2 regions of the Enterococcus sp. JNUCC 77 genome follow, and region 1 is predicted to be linked to the other one. Evidence: a T-box and tRNA genes for the amino acid it is inferred to sense, from the RefSeq annotation. Region 1 holds a T-box; the other holds one or more tRNA genes.
The links. A T-box is a leader RNA that pairs with one kind of tRNA and senses whether it is charged. The one in region 1 lies ahead of ACVWNY_RS01895 (valine--tRNA ligase), so its partner is inferred to be a tRNA-Val.

Region 1 (7,653 bases):
ATGATAAAGTCACCGTTTTCTCGGGAGATGAACATGCCGCGCCCCATATCTTAACTTTTGGGATTAAAGATATTCGTGGGGAAGTATTGGTTCATGCTTTGGAGGAAAAACAAATTTTTGTTTCGACTACCAGTGCTTGTTCTAGCAAGAAAAAAGCTGATAGTTCAACCTTAGGCGCCATGAAGATTCCTCATGAATTGGCGACAACAGCAATTCGCGTCAGCTTAGATGAAAGCAATACGATGGCTGAAATAGAACAATTTATGGTGGTTTTCAATCATATCTACGAAAAATTCAACAAAATTAATTAGGAGGATTCTCTTGCAATATACAGAAATTATGGTTCGTTACGGTGAACTATCAACAAAAGGAAAAAATCGCCGGAGTTTTATTATGCAATTGGCACAAAATGTTCGCGGTGCGCTTATTGAGTTTCCTGCTTTAAAAATTCATGCCGACCGTGATCGGATGCATTTAATTTTAAATGGAGAAGATTCTAACTTGGTGATTCCAAAGCTACAAAAAGTTTTTGGAATTCAAAATTTTTCTCCTAGTATCCGGGTTGAAAAAACACCGGAAGCATTAAGAGCAGTAGCAGAAGATATTATGCGAGAAATTTATACTGGTGAAGAAACTTTTAAAATCACAGCTAAAAGAAGTGATCATGGGTTTGAAATGAATACCCATGATTTACAACAATTTTTAGGTCAAGCAGTCGTAGATGTTTTTCCAGATATCAAAGCTCAAATGAAACGACCAGATATTAATTTACGTGTGGAAATTCGTCGTGATGCAGCCTTTTTATCTTTTGCAACAATTAAAGGTGCAGGCGGGTTGCCAGTAGGAACTAGCGGTCGTGGAATGTTGATGTTGTCAGGTGGAATTGATTCGCCAGTGGCAGGATATTTAGCAATGAAACGTGGTGTCGAAATTGAAGCAGTCCATTTTGCATCGCCACCGTATACCAGCGAACAAGCTTTACAAAAGGCCAAAGATTTAACAGAAAAACTAACACCATATGTTGGTAGCATCCAATTTATTGAAGTTCCTTTTACAGAAATTCAAGAAGAAATTAAAAAACATACACCCCAAGGTTACTGGATGACCATTACCCGTCGTATGATGTTGCGAATAACGGATGCCATTCGTGAAAGGCGAAAAGGTTTAGTAATTATCAACGGTGAATCGCTAGGTCAAGTAGCTTCTCAGACATTACACAGCATGTTGGCAATTAATGAAGTGACGACGACACCGATTATTCGTCCAGTGGTAACAATGGATAAAACAGAAATTATCGAATTAGCCGAAAAAATCGATACTTTTGAGTTAGCAATCCAACCTTTTGAAGATTGCTGTACGATTTTTGCACCGCCACAACCAAAAACCCGACCAAAACTTGATAAAGTCCAAGCATTAGAGACCCGCTTAGATATTGAAGGAATGATAGCTCGTGCGTTAACTGGTTTAAAAATAGAAGCCATCACACCAGAGAAGAGTCAACAAGAAATGGTTGACGCCTTTGCTGATTTATTATAAAAAGTTTTTGCCATCAAATTTTCGTAATTTGGTGGTTTTTTTATTTGAAATCTTATTTGTAACGATTCTTGATACATGTTATGATAATATGTGAAAACAATAACAAGGAGTGGATTGAAATGGAAAAAATGAAGGAAAAACCTGCAATTTCAAAAGCCACTACGAAAAGACTCTCTTTATATTTACGTTGCTTAAAGGAATTAAATGCAAAAAATATTACCCGAATAAAATCCTCTGAATTGGCAAATCTGACGCAAGTGGGCTCTGCAACAATTCGACGAGATTTTTCCCATTTTGGTGAGTTAGGTCGCAGTGGTTATGGTTATAATGTAAAAGATTTGATCACCGTTTTTAGTGGTATTTTAGATACGAAAGAAGAAAAAAAGATTGCATTGATTGGTGTGGGTAATCTTGGTCAAGCATTGCTAAAAAATAATTTCCGTAGAAATGATAATTTGAATATTGTTTGTGCATTTGATAACGACCCAAATAAAATCGGTCAAATTATTGATGGTTTTTTGGTCCATGATTTATCAGAGTTACCGGAAGTTTTTGTCAAAGAAAATATTCAAGTGGCAATTTCAACCGTGCCAAGTCGGTATGCGCAAGAAGCGATTGATATTGTTGTTAAAAACGGTGTAACAGCAATTTTAAATTTTGCTCCTGATCCTTTAAATGTGCCAGAAAATGTTAATATTCGCTATATTGATTTGACTTCGGAGCTACAGTCGTTAATTTATTTCGATGAAATGGTCAATCCCAGCTAGCTTGGTCTTTACAAGTTGTATACTTCATTGTAGAATTGGTCATACGATGATCAAGAGGAGTACGACTGTACGCTTTTCAGAGAGAAAATGCCTGGCTGAAACATTTTCAAAGACAGTTGGAAGGTAGCTTGTGAGTAAATTGGCTGAAATTAGTAGGCTGATTCGCGTCATGACCGTTAACTCATGTCAAAGAGGCAGCAAGTCTGCAAATTAGGTGGTACCGCGTAAATTACGTCCTAAAACATTTCGATGTTTTAGGGCTTTTTTGTTTGATCAGAAAAAAAGGAGCGATTAATATGACAGAAGAAAATAATTTAGCGACAAAGTTTGATCCACAAGCAGTGGAAGCGGGTCGTTATCAAAAATGGCTAGACCAAGATTTATTTAAACCATCAGAAAACCCCGATGCAAAACCTTATTCAATTGTGATTCCACCGCCAAACGTAACCGGGAAATTACATTTAGGACACGCTTGGGATACAACCTTACAAGATATGATTATTCGTCAAAAAAGAATGCAAGGCTTTGATACTTTATGGCTTCCTGGGATGGACCATGCCGGGATTGCAACCCAAGCCAAAGTAGAAGAAAAACTTAAAGAACAAGGTGTCTCTCGTTATGACTTAGGTCGGGAAAAATTTGTGGAACAAGTCTGGGATTGGAAAGAAGAATATGCCGGCCATATTCGGGAACAATGGGCCAAGCTTGGTTTATCATTGGATTATAAACGGGAACGTTTTACTCTTGATGATGGCTTATCTGACGCCGTTAAAAAAGTTTTCGTTTCACTGTACGAAAAAGATTTAATCTATCGCGGAGAATATATTATTAACTGGGACCCACAAGCGCGGACAGCTTTATCTGATATTGAAGTTATTCATAAAGATTTAGAAGGTGCGTTTTATCATGTATCGTATCCGTTAACTGACGGCAGCGGTGTATTAGAAATTGCGACAACTCGACCAGAAACAATGTTAGGGGATACTGCGATTGCAGTTCATCCTGACGATGACAGATACAAAAATTTAATTGGTAAAACAGCAATCCTACCGTTAGTAGATAAAGAAATTCCAATTATTGCCGATAGCTATGTGGATATGGATTTTGGTACTGGGGCAGTAAAAATCACTCCTGCTCATGATCCGAATGACTTTGAGATTGGTAACCGTCATGATTTACCACGAGTAAATGTAATGAATGACGATGGTAGTATGAATGATTTAGCTGGCAAATATGCTGGCATGGATCGTTTTGCTGCCCGAAAAATGATTGTTGCTGACTTGAAGGAAATGGGTCGACTAATCAAAGTTGAAAAAATGACTCATAGTGTTGGTCATTCTGAACGTAGTGGTGCGGTAGTTGAACCAAGATTATCGACACAATGGTTTGTAAAAATGGAGCCTTTAGCAAAGGAAGCCATCGACAATCAAAAAACAGAAGATGCAGTTAAATTTTTCCCTGAACGTTTCAATCAAACCTTCCTATCTTGGATGGACAATGTCCATGACTGGGTAATTTCTCGTCAGCTTTGGTGGGGACATCGGATTCCAGCTTGGTATCATAAAGAAACTGGTGAAATGTATGTTGGGATGGAAGCACCCAAAGATGCTGAAAACTGGGAACAGGATCCAGATGTATTAGATACTTGGTTTTCTTCGGCTTTATGGCCATTTTCAACAATGGGTTGGCCTGATACTGAGGCTGCTGATTTCAAACGCTATTTCCCAACCAATACATTGGTGACTGGTTACGATATTATTTTCTTCTGGGTAAGTCGCATGATTTTCCAAAGTTTGGCATTTACTGAAGAACGCCCCTTTGAAAATGTTTTGATTCATGGTTTGATTCGTGATGAACAAGGCCGCAAAATGAGTAAGTCACTAGGTAACGGAATTGATCCGATGGACGTGATTGAAAAATATGGTGCTGACGCTTTACGTTGGTTCTTATCTAATGGTTCAGCGCCTGGACAAGATGTGCGTTTTAGTTATGAAAAAATGGATGCGGCTTGGAATTTCATTAATAAAATTTGGAATGCTTCTCGTTTTGTCCTGATGAATGTAGAAGGCATGACTGTTGAAGAAATTGATTTAACCGGTGAAAAAACAGTAGCTGATCGTTGGATTTTAACTCGTTTGAACCAAACAGTTGAAAAAGTAACGAATTTGTTCGACCAATTTGAATTTGGAGAAGCAGGTCGTCAATTGTACAATTTTGTGTGGGATGATTTTTGTGATTGGTATATTGAAATGAGTAAAGAGGTTTTATATGGTGAAGATGATGCTTCTAAGAAAACCAACAAGAGCATTTTAGTTTATGTTTTAGATCAAACATTGCGTCTTTTACACCCAATTATGCCATTTGTGACAGAAGAAATTTGGGGTAAAATTCCGCATTCAGGTGAATCATTAGTAGTCGCTGAATATCCTGTGGTTCATCCAGAATACGATGATGCTGACGCGGCTAAAGGAATGGAAGTCTTAAAAGAAGTGATTCGTTCAGTGCGGAATATTCGAGCTGAAGTAAATACACCTTTATCAAAACCAATTACTTTGTTAATCAAAACTAATGACCCAGCAATTGATACATTCTTAGTGGAAAATACTAATTACATCGAACGCTTCTGTAATCCAGAAGAATTGACGATTTCGGCCGATATTATTGCGCCAGATTTGGCGATGTCTGCGGTGTTAACCGGTGCGGAAATCTATCTACCTTTAGCTGGTTTGATTAATATTGATGAAGAAATCAAACGTTTAGAAAAAGAATTGGCAAAATGGACTAGTGAAGTGAAACGGGTGCAAGGTAAACTAGCCAATGAACGCTTTGTTGCTAATGCGCCAGAAAAAGTTGTGGCTGAAGAAAAAGCCAAAGAAAAAGATTATTTAGAAAAACAAGCAGCTGTAAGTGAACGAATCGAAAGTTTACGAACAATTGGATAAATAAGCGAAGGATTTGCGTAAAGCAAATCCTTTTTCTATTGAACATTTCTGCTATACTGAAGATGAGGTGAGTCAGATTGACAATAGAAGAAGCGATTGCTTGGATTCATAATCGGGTAAAATTTGGACAACGACCTGGGTTAGAAAGAGTGCAAGCTTTATTAGATAAGGTAGGGAATCCTGAAAAAAAAGTTCCCGTGATTCATATCGCCGGTACAAATGGCAAAGGTTCTACTGTTACTTATTTACGGAATATGTTAGGGGCAACAGGGGTTACCGTGGGGAGTTTTACGTCTCCTTATATTACTAGTTTCAACGAACGGATTGCGATTGATAATCAGCCGATTGCCGATGAGGATTTGATTGCTTTAGTCGAAAAATATCAACCACTAGTCGCTGAATTGGATGTGCAGCCAGAGATCCAAGGAATCACCGAGTTTGAAGTAATTACCGCAATGATGTTGGATTATTTTTTGGAAAAACAAGTCGATGTGGCGATTGTAGAAGTCGGTTTAGGTGGTTTGTTAGATTCTACTAATGTGGTGTCTCCGATTTTAACCGCAATTACAACGATTGGTTATGACCATATGGATGTTCTAGGAAATACCTTGGAAAAGATTGCTGCCCAAAAAGCGGGAATTATTAAATCTCAGATTCCAGTCGTGACTGGAAATATTCCCGCCGAAGCGTTAACTGTGATCGAAGAGTTTGCTAAAAAGAATCAAGCCCTCCTTTATCAGTATCAAAAAGAATATCAAGTGGAATATTTACGACCAGATAACCAATGGGGTGAACAATTTAATTATCTTGATGGTGCAGGAAAAATAAACCGTTTGAAGGTTCCCTTGTTAGGTCGGCACCAAGTGGAAAATGCTGGTTTAGCGATTCAGCTTTATCATTTATATTGCCAGCTAAAGAATCTCCCTTTTATAGAAAAAAATATCCAAACTGGTTTGGCGCAAACTAGCTGGCCTGGTCGGATGGAAAAAATCAGCGATGAACCACTAGTCATCTTAGATGGTGCCCATAATAGTCACGCGATTGAACGATTAGTGGAAAATATTCAAACTGAATTTCGAGGCTTTAATATAAAAATTTTATTTTCAGCTTTAGAAACCAAAGATGTTGATGAAATGTTAAATTTACTAGCGAAAATTCCTCGTTCCAGAGTGTATCTAACTACTTTTGAATATCCAAAAGCCTTAGATTTGAGTCGTTATGCCAAATTTAACAACAAGAATTTCTCAGTCGTTTCATTGTGGCAATTTGGTTTAGCTGAATTGTTGGAGGATATGGAAGAAGGCGACTTATTGCTAGTCACTGGATCATTGTATTTTATCTCGCAAGTGCGGGAATTATTAATAAATTTAGGAGGCGCAGATGAAGAAATTTAACGGAGTAATATTTGATATGGACGGTTTATTGTTTGATACGGAGACTATTTATTATGAGACGCAACAAGTTGCTGCTGATCAATTTGGTTTGCCTTTTGATAAGAATATCTATAATCGTTATATCGGTATTAGCGATGAAGAAGTCTGGGAAGATTTGCATAAAGTCTATGCCCAACATGGCAAAGAAGTGGTCAATGCTTTCATCGAAAAAAGCTGGGGCGATGCCAAAGAACTTTTCTTTGCTGGAAAAGTTGAATTAAAGCCAGGTGTAATTGAATTGTTGGATTATTTAACAGAACAAGAAATTCCTAAGATTGTGGCTTCCAGCAATGTACGATCGGTGATTGAATCCTTGTTAGAGCATGCGCAGATTCGCGATTATTTTGTTGATATTGTGTCAGCAGATGATGTTAGTTATGCTAAACCAGATCCTGAAATTTTCTTGAATGCTTTGGGGAAATTAGGGACAGAAGCAGCTAAAACCTTGGTTTTGGAAGATTCAAAAAATGGGATTTTAGCAGCCAATAGCGCCAATATTCCAGTAATTATGGTGCCGGATTTAATTCCGCCAACGGAAGAATTAGCTGAAAAGACCTTAGAAGTCTTACCAAGTTTGCATGAAGTGATCACCTATTTGAAAAATTAAACAGTTCCTCTTCTGCGTACTTTATTAAAGACGTAGAGGAGGTTTTTTGATGGCAAAATTTTTACTGAAAGAACTACCAGAAAGCTCATGGCCGAGAGAACGTTTGATTGAAGTGGGCGAACGCTATTTAACGGATCAAGAATTATTAGCAATTATTTTGCGAAGTGGCTCAAGAGATCAAAACGTGATGGATTTGGCAGGCGAAATTTTACGAGAAATCCCAGATTTATATCAGCTGAAGCAAGCAAGTATTACGGAATTAATGAAATTTAAAGGGGTCGGCAAAGCTAAAGCGGTGGAATTAAAGGCTGTTATGGAATTTGGTTTTCGGATCAATCGCTCCTTACAGCCTAAACTAGGTAAAGCTC
Region 2 (7,653 bases), 330 kb from region 1:
AAATAAAATTGCTACCAACACAATGATCCCTGGATAAATTGCACGTTTCATTTACTCAACTCCTCCGCCTTATTGTACCGAAGTTAGCATTTTTTGAACAATAAAATGATAGATTTGAGAAAAAATTAAAAAAAACAAGACTGTCTTCTGACAGTCTCGTTCTCGTCATTATACTTTAGCTGGAACTTTTTCTTCAGTAGCATTTTTTACCGTCAAAGTAATCTTTCCTTTGCTGGCACCAATAGTCACTGAATCACCTAATTGAATTAAGCCCGACAATAAAGCTTCAGCCAGACGGTCTTCGACTTCTTTTTGGAGTGCCCGACGAATTGGTCGTGCGCCATATTCCGGATCAAAACCAACTTTTCCAATCACATCGATTGCTGCCGGTGTAATTTTAACTTTGATTTCGTGCTCGGTCATCCGCTCAACAATTGACTGGCTCATGATTTTCACGATTTCATGAATTTGATCTTGATTAAGGGATTGGAATACTAGTGTTTCATCAATTCGGTTTAAGAATTCTGGACGATAAGTCCGTTTCAATTCTTCAAAAATACGTTTTTCCATGCTGACATGATCTTGCATGATATCTTTAGCTCCAAAGCCGACACTCTTTTCTTCGCGGACTTCTCTGGCGCCGATATTTGATGTCATAATTAAAATTGTATTTCTAAAGTCTACTCGCCGACCCTTTGCATCGGTTAAGTAGCCATCATCTAAAACTTGTAATAAGATATTGAAAACATCTGGATGGGCTTTTTCAACTTCATCTAGCAAAATGACAGCATAAGGTTTTTGACGGATTTTTTCAGTTAGCTGACCACCTTCGTCATAACCAACATATCCTGGCGGTGAACCAATCAACCGACTCGTACTGAATTTTTCCATATATTCAGACATATCTACTCGAATCAATGATTCTTCAGAACCAAACATCGCTTCTGCTAATGCTTTCGCCAATTCTGTTTTACCCACACCAGTTGGACCTAAGAACATAAATGAGCCAATTGGTCGGTTTGGATCTTTCAGACCACTCCGAGCCCGACGAATTGCCCGCGAAATAGCTTTAACGGCATCTTCTTGTCCTACCACACGTTTATGCAATACATTTTCTAAATCCAATAACCGTTGACTTTCTTTTTTCTCTAATTGTTGCAATGGCACACCGGTCCACTGAGAAACCACTGCAGCGACATCTTCTTCTGTTACTTCATTCGCATAGCCTTTTTCTTGTTTGGCTTCTTTTAAAGCTTCTGCTTCAACAGCCTGTGCCATTTGCTTTTCTTTCAAACGTAGACGAGCAGCTGATTCAAAGTCTTGGTTTTGAATCGCTTTTTCTTTTTCTGCTGATAAGTTTTCTAATTCTTGTTTCAATTCTACCAATTCAGATTCTTCATCTGTCGTATCTAAGCGGACTTTCGCACCACTTTCATCCATTAAGTCAATGGCTTTATCTGGTAGTTGACGAGAATTAATATAACGAACTGATAAAGATACCGCCGCATGTAATGCTTCGTCAGTAATCTTAATCCCATGATGTTCTTCATAACGTGGGCGTAAGCCTTTTAAGATTTCTTCTGCTTCTTCAGGAGTTGGTTCTTCCACCTGTACCCGGGCAAAACGACGTTCCAATGCAGAATCTTTTTCAATATATTTTTGATACTCATCTAAAGTCGTGGCACCAATTGTTTGCAATTCACCACGAGCCAAAGCTGGTTTCAAAATATTTGAAGCATCGATCGCACCTTCTGCACCACCGGCACCAATTAAAGTATGCAGTTCATCAATAAATAAAATAATTTGGCCATCGTTATAGATTTCATCAATCACTTTTTTCAAACGATCCTCAAATTCACCACGATACTTTGTACCCGCTACTAATGCGCCCATATCTAACATCATTAGACGTTTTCCACGCATGTCTTCTGGCACATCATCCGTAATTATTCGTTGAGCTAAGCCTTCTACAATGGCTGTCTTACCAACACCGGGTTCACCCACTAAAACTGGATTATTTTTAGTTCGGCGACTTAAAATTTGAACAACACGACGAACTTCACTATCGCGACCTACCACTGGATCTAAACGTTTTTCCCGAGCTAGTTTGGTCATATCACGAGCCAAACTATCAAGCGTTGGCGTCCCTTGTGAATTGGTTGTCGCTTGTTTCGCTGGTTTTCTACGATTGTTTTGACCATTGCTACCAGTCATCGATTCGTTGACGCCCATTTTACGTAATAGCAATTGACGCATCTTAGGTAAGCTTAATCCAAGATTGACTAAAATATGAGAAGCCAAAATCTCATCATCCCGCAGTAAGCCCAATAAAATATGTTCAGTTCCAACCAATTTAGCATTGAAACGTTTGGCTTCATCATCAGCAAAAATCAAAATTTGTTTTGCTCGCGGTGAATAAGGTAAATAACTACCTTCTGCATAATTGGTCACTGAACCATAACCAGTCATATTTTCAATTTCTTCACGAATATCTGCTTCTGTAGAATTCATTTGACGCAAGGTTTTTCCGGCAATTCCCTGTTGTTCAATAACTAAAGCCAATAATAAATGCTCTGAACCAACTGAACGATGTTTAAAATACTTCGCTTCTTGTTGGGCAATCGTCAAGACTGCTTTCGCTCTTTCAGTATATAATTGATCCATCTATTTCACTCCTTTTTTTCATAACTCAAACGTTCTAAAAATCCATGTAATACACGCGCCCGTAATCTATTTTCAATTTGACTAATTCCCAATGTGTTTTTCGACAATGCACTCAGCATTAAATTTCCTTCATTTTCCGTCACAATTTTCTCTTCAAATAATTTTTGAATAATTCCAAAAGCATTTGCTTCCGAAATTTCCGTTCCAAAAGAATTCATTAACTGTTCTAAGAAATAGTGTTGATCGGAAATCTGTACTTTGCTAATCCGAATATAACCACCGCCACCTCGCTTACTTTCAACAATATATCCCCTCTGAAAAGTAAAACGAGTATTGATCACGTAATTAATTTGGGAAGGTACGCAATTAAACAATTGAGCCATTTCCGCTCGCCTGATTTCAATTATTTCATGGTCTTCTAAGATACCCTTCAAATATGCTTCGATTGAATCTGAGGTATTTCGACTCACTATTATCCTCTCCCATTATCTATTTCTGTTGACTATTTCTGACCTTAATTATAACGAATTTAGCATGTGAAAGAAAGAGTAATAGCTTATCTGTTTAAAAATGAGTAAAAAAAATAGAAGGTTTTCACCTTCTAAGAATCGGGAAGACAGGATTCGAACCTGCGACCCCTTGGTCCCAAACCAAGTGCTCTACCAAGCTGAGCTACTTCCCGTAAAAATAAAAAAAGACTACGCGCCCAAGAGGAGTCGAACCCCTAACCTTTTGATCCGTAGTCAAACACTCTATCCAGTTGAGCTATGGGCGCATCATTATTCGTACTAATGCCGAGGACCGGAATCGAACCGGTACGGTGATCACTCACCGCAGGATTTTAAGTCCTGTGCGTCTGCCAGTTCCGCCACCCCGGCATGTCCCTGGTCTTTTCAGAGAAAGCGGAAAACGGGGTTCGAACCCGCGACCCCCACCTTGGCAAGGTGGTGCTCTACCACTGAGCTATTTCCGCAAACTTTCGTTGCTTTTCTTAAAAAAGTGCCGGCTAAAGGACTTGAACCCTCGACCCTCTGATTACAAATCAGATGCTCTACCAACTGAGCTAAGCCGGCGTTTTATTTAATGCGGGTGAAGGGACTTGAACCCCCACGCCCGAAGGCGCTAGATCCTAAATCTAGTGCGTCTGCCAATTCCGCCACACCCGCATATCTTTATGAGCCGTACAGGGCTCGAACCTGTGACCCTCTGATTAAAAGTCAGATGCTCTACCAACTGAGCTAACGGCTCATATGGAGGTTAACGGGTTCGAACCGCTGACCCTCTGCTTGTAAGGCAGATGCTCTCCCAGCTGAGCTAAACCTCCATAAATCAAAAAATTCGCGTGGCGACGTCCTACTCTCACAAGGGGCAACCCCTCACTACGATCGGCGCTAAAAAGCTTAACTTCTGTGTTCGACATGGGAACAGGTGTATCCTTCTTGCTATCGCCACCACACTATTTAGTTGAGTAAACTTCGCTCACTCAAAACTGGATCAAAAAACATTCCATCTTTTTTTAACTTCCGAGTCCATTTTATCTTGGTTAAGTCCTCGATCGATTAGTATCAGTCCGCTCCGTACATCACTGCACTTCCACTTCTGACCTATCTACCTGATCTTCTCTCAGGGATCTTACTTTCTTTAAGAAATGGGAAATCTCATCTTGAGGTGGGCTTCACACTTAGATGCTTTCAGCGTTTATCCCTTCCCTACATAGCTACCCAGCGATGCCTTTGGCAAGACAACTGGTACACCAGCGGTAAGTCCATCCCGGTCCTCTCGTACTAAGGACAGATCCTCTCAAATTTCCAACGCCCGCGACGGATAGGGACCGAACTGTCTCACGACGTTCTGAACCCAGCTCGCGTGCCGCTTTAATGGGCGAACAGCCCAACCCTTGGGACCGACTACAGCCCCAGGATGCGACGAGCCGACATCGAGGTGCCAAACCTCCCCGTCGATGTGGACTCTTGGGGGAGATAAGCCTGTTATCCCCAGGGTAGCTTTTATCCGTTGAGCGATGGCCCTTCCATGCGGAACCACCGGATCACTAAGCCCGACTTTCGTCCCTGCTCGACTTGTAGGTCTCGCAGTCAAGCTCCCTTGTGCCTTTACACTCTGCGAATGATTTCCAACCATTCTGAGGGAACCTTTGGGCGCCTCCGTTACTCTTTAGGAGGCGACCGCCCCAGTCAAACTGCCCATCTGACACTGTCTCCCATCACGATTAGTGATGCGGGTTAGAGTGGCCATAACACAAGGGTAGTATCCCACCATTGCCTCCGTCGAAACTAGCGTCCCGACTTCTACGGCTCCTACCTATCCTGTACATGTGGTACAGACACTCAATATCAAACTGCAGTAAAGCTCCATGGGGTCTTTCCGTCCTGTCGCGGGTAACCTGCATCTTCACAGGTACTAAAATTTCACCGAGTCTCTCGTTGAGACAGTGCCCAAATCGTTACGCCTTTCGTGCGGGTCGGAACTTACCCGACAAGGAATTTCGCTACCTTAGGACCGTTATAGTTACGGCCGCCGTTTACTGGGGCTTCAATTCGTACCTTCGCTTACGCTAAGCACTCCTCTTAACCTTCCAGCACCGGGCAGGCGTCAGCCCCTATACTTCATCTTTCGATTTTGCAGAGACCTGTGTTTTTGATAAACAGTCGCTTGGGCCTATTCACTGCGGCTGATCGTTAGATCAGCACCCCTTCTCCCGAAGTTACGGGGTCATTTTGCCGAGTTCCTTAACGAGAGTTCGCTCGCTCACCTTAGGATACTCTCCTCGACTACCTGTGTCGGTTTACGGTACGGGTCATTGTTTTCTCACTAGAAGCTTTTCTTGGCAGTGTGACATCAGAAACTTCGGTACTTGTATTTCCCTCCCCATCACAACTTGTCCTTATAAAGATAAGCATTTGACTCATCTTAAGACTCATTGCTTAGACAGACATTTCCAATCGTCTGATTTCTTAGCCTACTGCGTCCCTCCATTGCTCAAACAAAAACAACGAGTACAGGAATATCAACCTGTTATCCATCGCCTACGCCTTTCGGCCTCGGCTTAGGTCCCGACTAACCCTGGGCGGACGAGCCTTCCCCAGGAAACCTTAGTCATACGGTGGACAGGATTCTCACCTGTCTTTCGCTACTCATACCGGCATTCTCACTTCTAAGCGCTCCAGCAGTCCTCACGGTCTACCTTCAACGCCCTTAGAACGCTCTCCTACCATTACACCCTAAGGTGTAATCCACAGCTTCGGTAATATGTTTAGCCCCGGTACATTTTCGGCGCAGGGTCACTCGACTAGTGAGCTATTACGCACTCTTTAAATGGTGGCTGCTTCTAAGCCAACATCCTAGTTGTCTGTGCAACCCCACATCCTTTTCCACTTAACATATATTTTGGGACCTTAGCTGGTGGTCTGGGCTGTTTCCCTTTCGACTATGGATCTTATCACTCACAGTCTGACTCCCAGAGATAAATGTATGGCATTCGGAGTTTATCTGAATTCGGTAACCCGAGATGGGCCCCTAGTCCAAACAGTGCTCTACCTCCATCATTCTTACTCTGAGGCTAGCCCTAAAGCTATTTCGGAGAGAACCAGCTATCTCCAAGTTCGTTTGGAATTTCTCCGCTACCCACACCTCATCCCCGCACTTTTCAACGTACGTGGGTTCGGTCCTCCAGTGCGTTTTACCGCACCTTCAACCTGGACATGGGTAGATCACATGGTTTCGGGTCTACGACCACATACTCATTCGCCCTATTCAGACTCGCTTTCGCTACGGCTCCGTCTCTTCGACTTAACCTCGCATGGGATCGTAACTCGCCGGTTCATTCTACAAAAGGCACGCCATCACCCATTAACGGGCTTTGACTTGTTGTAGGCACACGGTTTCAGGATCTATTTCACTCCCCTTCCGGGGTGCTTTTCACCTTTCCCTCACGGTACTGGTTCACTATCGGTCACTAGGGAGTATTTAGCCTTGGGAGATGGTCCTCCCGGATTCCGACGGAATTCCTCGTGTTCCGCCGTACTCAGGATCCTCCTAGGTGTGATTCAAATTTCATCTACGGGGCTTTTACCCTGTCTCGCAGACCTTTCCAGGTCCTTCGATTATTTCAATCAACTACCATATCGGAGTCCTACAACCCCAAGAGGCAAGCCTCTTGGTTTGGGCTTTTCCCGTTTCGCTCGCCGCTACTCAGGGAATCGATTTTTCTTTCTCTTCCTGCAGGTACTTAGATGTTTCAGTTCTCTGCGTCTACCTCCATTCAGCTATGTATTCACTGAACAGTAACATCCTGTTAAAGATGCTGGGTTTCCCCATTCGGAAATCTCCGGATCAAAGCTTACTTACAGCTCCCCGAAGCATATCGGTGTTAGTCCCGTCCTTCATCGGCTCCTAGTGCCAAGGCATCCACCGTGCGCCCTTATTCACTTAACCTTATCAACCTTACGGTTGGGTCTTTATCTTCCCTCTAGCGATAGAGTTCCAATAAATAAAAATAAGCAATTGAACTATTAAAAAACTCATTCAACGCGGTGTTCTCGGTTTGTTTTAAAAATTTTTGGTTTGTTTTTTGTATCCAGTTTTCAATGAACGATTTGAGAGTAGACCTCTCAAAACTGAACGAATAAAGATAAACTTGTGTAGTCTCCGTAATTTTCCTTAGAAAGGAGGTGATCCAGCCGCACCTTCCGATACGGCTACCTTGTTACGACTTCACCCCAATCATCTATCCCACCTTAGGCGGCTGGCTCCATAAAGGTTACCTCACCGACTTCGGGTGTTACAAACTCTCGTGGTGTGACGGGCGGTGTGTACAAGGCCCGGGAACGTATTCACCGCGGCGTGCTGATCCGCGATTACTAGCGATTCCGGCTTCATGTAGGCGAGTTGCAGCCTACAATCCGAACTGAGAGAAGCTTTAAGAGATTAGCTTAGCCTTGCGACTTCGCGACTCGTTGTACTTCCCATTGT

Region 2: it encodes a tRNA-Val, which carries the amino acid that the T-box ahead of ACVWNY_RS01895 (valine--tRNA ligase) is inferred to sense. The anticodon was not compared.

What each region holds. Positions count from the first base shown of each region.
Region 1 covers NZ_JBTHIG010000001.1:358,101-365,753, forward strand. The annotation lists gene ACVWNY_RS01880 (cysteine desulfurase family protein) at 1-311, shown strand, start outside; gene thiI (tRNA uracil 4-sulfurtransferase ThiI) at 322-1,536, shown strand; gene ACVWNY_RS01890 (redox-sensing transcriptional repressor Rex) at 1,656-2,303, shown strand; T-box leader at 2,341-2,545, shown strand; gene ACVWNY_RS01895 (valine--tRNA ligase) at 2,600-5,245, shown strand; gene ACVWNY_RS01900 (bifunctional folylpolyglutamate synthase/dihydrofolate synthase) at 5,323-6,639, shown strand; gene ACVWNY_RS01905 (HAD family hydrolase) at 6,626-7,285, shown strand; gene radC (RadC family protein) at 7,335-7,653, shown strand, end outside.
Region 2 covers NZ_JBTHIG010000001.1:25,357-33,009, reverse strand. The annotation lists gene ACVWNY_RS00180 (hypothetical protein) at 1-51, opposite strand, end outside; gene ACVWNY_RS00175 (ATP-dependent Clp protease ATP-binding subunit) at 169-2,664, opposite strand; gene ACVWNY_RS00170 (CtsR family transcriptional regulator) at 2,670-3,137, opposite strand; tRNA gene ACVWNY_RS00165 (tRNA-Pro) at 3,273-3,346, opposite strand; tRNA gene ACVWNY_RS00160 (tRNA-Arg) at 3,366-3,439, opposite strand; tRNA gene ACVWNY_RS00155 (tRNA-Leu) at 3,457-3,542, opposite strand; tRNA gene ACVWNY_RS00150 (tRNA-Gly) at 3,566-3,637, opposite strand; tRNA gene ACVWNY_RS00145 (tRNA-Thr) at 3,665-3,737, opposite strand; tRNA gene ACVWNY_RS00140 (tRNA-Leu) at 3,749-3,830, opposite strand; tRNA gene ACVWNY_RS00135 (tRNA-Lys) at 3,840-3,912, opposite strand; tRNA gene ACVWNY_RS00130 (tRNA-Val) at 3,916-3,988, opposite strand; rRNA gene rrf (5S ribosomal RNA) at 4,005-4,120, opposite strand; rRNA gene ACVWNY_RS00120 (23S ribosomal RNA) at 4,204-7,116, opposite strand; rRNA gene ACVWNY_RS00115 (16S ribosomal RNA) at 7,346-7,653, opposite strand, start outside.